2 linked regions of the Prochlorococcus marinus XMU1419 genome follow. The protein of the gene in region 1 interacts with the protein of each later gene in a pairwise test. Links are inferred from orthologs where the notes say so. Each region holds a gene or a part of one and is shown on either strand. Other genes may lie near its edges.

The links.
Region 2: the proteins of rlmB (region 1) and tsaE interact in binary tests that used the Escherichia coli proteins (3 or more experiments, as listed by UniProt). The link is inferred for Prochlorococcus marinus XMU1419 from one-to-one orthologs.

The regions. Positions count from the first base shown.
Region 1 is NZ_JAAORO010000002.1:164,888-168,015, reverse strand. What follows is about bases 194-2,982. They hold rlmB (23S rRNA (guanosine(2251)-2'-O)-methyltransferase RlmB), read right to left. Parts: upstream 2,199-2,982; coding sequence 1,188-2,198; downstream 194-1,187. Other genes in these bases: HA151_RS04505 (STAS domain-containing protein), read right to left, coding at 2,598-2,966; HA151_RS04510 (ribonuclease III domain-containing protein), read right to left, coding at 2,203-2,601; HA151_RS04520 (DUF1816 domain-containing protein), read right to left, coding at 823-1,038; gatA (Asp-tRNA(Asn)/Glu-tRNA(Gln) amidotransferase subunit GatA), read right to left, coding at 194-794. In the rest of the region: more of gatA, read right to left, coding at 1-193; carA (glutamine-hydrolyzing carbamoyl-phosphate synthase small subunit), read right to left, coding at 3,024-3,128. UniProt on the Escherichia coli protein: Specifically methylates the ribose of guanosine 2251 in 23S rRNA.
Region 2 is NZ_JAAORO010000003.1:492,682-495,727, reverse strand. What follows is about bases 246-2,952. They hold tsaE (tRNA (adenosine(37)-N6)-threonylcarbamoyltransferase complex ATPase subunit type 1 TsaE), read right to left. Parts: upstream 1,965-2,952; coding sequence 1,527-1,964; downstream 246-1,526. Other genes in these bases: ahcY (adenosylhomocysteinase), read left to right, coding at 2,016-2,952; HA151_RS08835 (carbohydrate kinase family protein), read left to right, coding at 571-1,569; HA151_RS08840 (alpha/beta fold hydrolase), read right to left, coding at 246-479. Outside these bases: more of HA151_RS08840, read right to left, coding at 1-245; more of ahcY, read left to right, coding at 2,953-3,046. UniProt on the Escherichia coli protein: Required for the formation of a threonylcarbamoyl group on adenosine at position 37 (t(6)A37) in tRNAs that read codons beginning with adenine.

The sequences.
Region 1 (3,128 bases):
TGTTCAAAGCATTCTTTAATGATTCCAATTTTTAAATTCTTTATAGATTTATTTAAATCAGTTAAATAATTTGGTACGGGTTTATCAAGACATGTTGAATCCAAGGGATCATTTCCAGATATTGAATAAAGGATTTCAGCAGCATCTGAGACAGAATTTGTAATTGGCCCAATTTGATCAAGAGAGCTAGCAAATGCTATCAGTCCCCATCTACTTACTCTTCCATAAGTAGGCTTAAGTCCAACAACACCACAAAAAGAAGCTGGCTGTCTAATTGATCCTCCAGTGTCAGAGCCTATAGCAGCTGAACATAATCCAGCCGCAACTGAAGCAGCACTCCCTCCTGAACTTCCTCCTGGAACTCTATTAATATCCCAAGGATTAGATGTAACGCCAAAGACAGATGTTTCTGTTGAACTACCCATTGCAAATTCATCCAAATTTGTTTTTCCTAAACAAATACCACCTGAAGACCATAATTTACTTGATGCAGTGGATTCATATGGAGCGACAAAGCTTTCAAGCATTTTGCTTGCACATGTAGTTACAACTCCTTTAGTACAAATATTATCTTTTATTGCTATTGGTATTCCCGCAAGAGGTGGAAGTATCTCTTCATTCTCTATTAATTTATCTATATATTTTGCTTGATTAATAGCATTATCTTTTGTTGTAGAAATGTAGGAGTTTATTTGGGTGTCATAAGAATCGATTTTTGAAAAAAAATCATTTACTAATTCTTTAACAGAAGCATTTTTACTATTAATTTCCTTTCTTAAAGATTTAAAATCCATTTCTTATCTTCGTATATATTAACTATTATCAAATAGTTAAAGGTTCTTCTTTTTTGCAACGAACAAAACTATGCTTAATATTTGTTGAACCTTCATCTGACAGATCTTTAATAAAAGAAAACATGTTTTCCTTTAAACTACGTTTTGTAATAAATGGGCCATACCAATACGTAACGTTTGGTTGATTTGTCTCAATTTTAGCCCACCAAGCTAAGCCGAGTTTGTTTCCAAAATTTCTAATCAATTTTTAGTTGGTTTTAAAAACCTTCGATTCTTGTCAAATTCTATACAATTTTGTAGTAAAAGTTCAATAAATTTTCATTAATCATATAAATATATTGAAACAACGATATTTTAATTAAATCTAAGAAAATTCAACTTTAACTAATAAATTTATTTACTTGTCAAGTGAAATAGAGATATTGCTGCTGCAACTGAGGCATTTAAGCTTGATGTTTTCCCTTTCAGAGGAATCCTTAATAAAAAATCGCATTTTTTTTGAGTAAGCAAAGAAATACCTTTATTTTCAGACCCGACTACCACTACCATAGGACTTTTTTCATGAAATTTTGAGATCGATAAATGACCATCTCCAGATAATCCAATAACAATAAAACCATTTCTCTTTAGCTCATCAAGTGCTCTATTTAAATTAACAACTCTACTTACTGGCAAATGCTCTATAGCGCCTGCAGCTACCTTGGCGACTGTCCCTGTTAAGCCAGCAGATCTCCTTTGAGGAATGATGATGCCCTTGCAATCAAATGCCTCTGAAGATCTTATGATTGCACCTACATTATGTGGATCAGTAATTCCGTCTAAGGCCAGGATAATTGGATTTGCTGAATTTTGCTTTGAAAAACAGATTAACTTTTCTAGGGATATTGTTTTAGAGCATGCTAATTGCAACGCGACACCTTGATGAGAAGCACCAAAAGTTAATTGTGAAAGCCTGTTCCATGAAACTTCTTCAATGAGGACTCCTTTTGATTTAAGTTCCTTCAGTAAAATATAGAATTTCTCTGAAGAAAAGATTTCTGATGTACACCAAATCCTATTTATAGCTCTTTCACTATTAAGTGTTTCATAAACTGAATGTTTCCCCCATATCCAATCATCAAAATTTTTTTTATTAAAGCGTTCTTGATTCATATTCTGGGCTTTATTAGAAGCCTCTTTATTATTTTTATCTTTTGGCTTTATTCTTTTATTAGATAAAAAGTTATTTTTGTGTTTATCAATTTTTTTTGAATTGTTAACATTCTCATTTTTAGTAGAATTGTTTAAAAGAATATTACTTTTTTTTGATGAACTTGTATCTTTATAGTAAGAATTAGAATAAGAATTTTTGTTGAAGTGTTTGCTATTTTTTTCAGAAAAATTCTTTTTAGAAGTATTTTTCATAGAGTCATTGCATTTTTAATTCAAGATAATCAAAAAGAGTTGATAATCTTTGAGGATCTTTTAGAAACAGCCACCCAATAAGAGTTTCAAAACCAGTTGCTTTAGAATATACGACAGGGTTTGAGGACTTTGGGTTTCTCTTCGTTTTATTTCTAGCACGTCTAATTAAATCCATTTCATTTGCATTTAATAAATGTTCAATATCATCTAAAGATTTTGATTGAGATATTGCCTTTACTTCGTTAACTACTGATAAATGGAGTTCTTTTGATTTTAATGGAAAATGAACATGTCTTAGTCTTTGATGAAGTTCCCATACCGCATCCCCAAGCCAAGCAAGTTGAATGACACCAATTTCATCAGGTGAGCCATGTGGAACTAAGTTTTGAATCCAATAATTCAATTTTTGAAAAAAGTTAATGCATCTTCAAGACTAGACTTTAAGTTAAGAAAATCTCCTAAACGTACAAGTTTAATTGTTTGAGCGACTCTCGAGTTTCCAACAACCGAGAAGCCTAACTTCAACTTTTTACATTCTTTAGCAGTTTGGACAAGAGCACCAAGACCCGAAGAATCTAGAAAATCAATTTTTGTAAGATCAATAACGAATGGTAACTCATTTTTTAAATTATTAGTAATAAAAGACTTAAATTGTTTTTCTGAGAAGGCGTCAAGCTGACCTTTAAAGGTAAAAACAATAATGTTTGTTTTTATATCTAGGTTTCCTCTTAAAGAAACCGTAAGCTTCTGGAAATCTTCTATGATCAAGTTCCTCCCAAAAATAATATATCAAATGTAATTATCAAATCAAAAGAAAACAATATGTCAACATCTATCTAACATTAGAGAAACAAATTTTTTAAATAAATAATCTGAATCATGCGGACCAGGTCCTGCTTCTGGATGATATTGAACACTAAATATTGGTTT
Region 2 (3,046 bases), on another replicon or contig:
AGTAAATTCATTAAAATATCACCTTTTTTCAAGCGTTTATCATCCATAGTTCTTTGAGCACAATCAATCAAAATGACACCTTTACAATTATTTTTGAGAATTTCAGCAGCTTTTAATGAAATAACCCCTCCAATTGAGTTTCCTACTAAGTAAACGGGAGATTTTATTATCTCTGAACAAAATTTTGTAATTTGATTACTCCATAAATCAAATGAATATTTAATTGAATTTTGTTTATAAGCTTCGTAATTTAATAGGGCAATGGGCTGACTGCTTTCTCCGAATCCTATGAGGTCAATTGCGTAGCAATTAAAAAATTGTCCAAGAAAATTTTGATTGTGTCTCCAATGTTTCTTAGATGCTCCAAATCCATGTACTAATAAAATAGTAATGTTATTTTCGTCAGAAGATTTTTTTGATAAAGACCATGAAATGTCCCAATTTTTCCATTTCCAAATTTCAGATTTATTAAAATACACTGCGAATAAGATATTAATTAAACTTTAATTCAAAAAAAAAATATTTGTTATTGATTAATTATTCTTAGATAAGAAAAAAGGGTTTCATCTTATGGAAAAGAATAAAGTTGTATGTATTGGAGAGGCTTTAATAGACAGGATCCGTAATAAGTCAAATCAAGGATATACAGATTTTTTGGGTGGCGCACCGGCTAATGTTTCTTGTGCATTAAAAAAATTAGAAATAGATTCTACATTTATTGGACGTTTAGGAAAAGATGATTATGGAAAAAAATTTATTAAGCAATTTAAAGAATTGGAGGTTAACTCAGATTTTTTACAATTGGATAATGATGCTTCTACTCGGATCGTTAATGTCGATCGAGATCAATTTGGAGATCGTTTTTTTTCAGGATTTGAAGCAAAATCTAATTCATACTTTGCTGATGAAGCTCTTAGTAAGAACTTAATCGAAAATCAACTTCCAAATTTGGAGAAATTATTTCTAGAAACAAAATATTTAGTTACAGGAACCAATATAATTTCATCTAAAGTTTCTGCTGAGACTATTTTTTTTCTTATTGAACTTGCTAATAAATATGAAGTTAAGGTAATTATCGATTTAAATTGGAGAGAGGTCTTTTGGGATTATTCGGATTTTTCATCAGAAATTAGTAATACAGCGCGAGTGAATTTAATTAAAAATTTTTTAAATCATGCTCATGTTTTAAAACTTGCTAAGGAAGAAGCTACTTTGTTTTTTAAGAACGAAAATTCAATGCTTATATCTCAACAAATGTCAGAAAGACCAGATGTAATAATAACTGATGGAAAAAATCCTGTTGAATGGTTTATAAATGGATTTCAGGGCACTACAGAAACTCCTGATTCACAAAAAATTGTCGATACTACTGGTGCTGGTGACGCCTTTCTAGCTGGATTAATTTCAAAATTAATTTCTTCTGGTTATCCTTTAAATGAATTAGCAATCCAAGACTGTGTTAATTTCGCAAGTGTTTGTGGACTATTAACTTGTCTTGGTGAAGGTGCAATCGAGCAACAACCAGATTATGAAAAGGTTAAAAAATTTTTAGGATCTCTTATTTCATAGTGTCTTCCGAAATTTTTAGCGTAACTAATTTCTATTTTCCAGAAATCTTTAATAAGTGGTTCTATTAATTCTGGCCATTCAACAACTAATATAGCTTCGCTTTGTAATGCCTCTTCTTCTTCAGAAAAGAAAACTTCTTTGGCTGAAGAACTATGTTCTAGTCTGTATAAATCAAGGTGAATTAGTGGAATTTTTCCCGAACTATAGTGATGCGATAAAGCAAAAGTAGGGCTTGTAATATCCTCAGAGATAGATAAACCTCTGGCAATACCTTGTACAAATGAAGTTTTGCCTGCTCCAATTGGACCCTTTAATAAAACAATTGATTGTGGATTTAATTTTTGTGAGAGTTTTTCCCCTAAATTTAAAGTCTCTTTTAAGTTCTCAACAAACACAAAATTACCCAAAAATCATATATAGTTTAGTAGAAAAGGTATTTACAAGATATGGTTATCGCAAATTCAATTAAAACAACGGTTCCTAGTTTCGTAATCTCTGATATTTCATTATCAAATTTTGGACGTAAAGAAATTAAAATCGCTGAAACAGAGATGCCAGGATTAATGGCACTCAGAGATAAATACAAGAACGAAAAGCCACTCAAAGGTGCAAAAATAGCTGGAAGTTTACATATGACAATTCAGACAGCTGTACTAATAGAAACTCTTGTTGATCTTGGCGCACAAGTTAAATGGGCTTCATGCAATATTTTTTCAACCCAAGATCATGCGGCTGCAGCTATTGCTGATCAAGGGATTCCGGTATATGCAAAGAAAGGTGAGACTCTTGATGAATATTGGCAGTACACCCACTACATACTTGATTGGGGTTCAGATTCTCCAAATATGATTCTTGATGATGGAGGTGATGCAACAGGCCTATTGATACTTGGTAGTAAAGCAGAAAAAGATTTGTCTGTTTTAGATAATCCTAATAATGAAGAAGAAATTGCTTTATTCAATTCTATTAAGTCTAAGTTGCAAATTGATGGCAGCTTCTATTCCAGAATCAAAAGTAAAATTATTGGTGTTACTGAAGAAACTACTACTGGTGTTGCTAGACTTTATCAACTTCAAAAGCAAAACGCTTTACCATTTCCAGCTATAAATGTTAATGATTCAGTAACAAAAAGCAAATTTGACAATTTATATGGCTGTCGGGAATCTTTAGTTGATAGCATTAAGCGAGCGACTGATGTAATGATTGCGGGCAAAGTTGCGTTAGTAATGGGATTTGGTGATGTAGGTAAAGGCTCAGCTCAGTCATTAAGAGGACTTGGTGCCATTGTAAAAGTTGCTGAAGTTGATCCAATTTGCGCGCTACAAGCGGCAATGGAAGGTTATAGCGTAGTTAGGTTAGATGATGTTGTCGAAGATATAGACATATTTGTTACTGCCACTGGTAATTATCAGGTAATTACCCATGAAAATCTTGTCAAGATGAAGGACGAAGCCATAGTTTGTAATATCGGCCATTT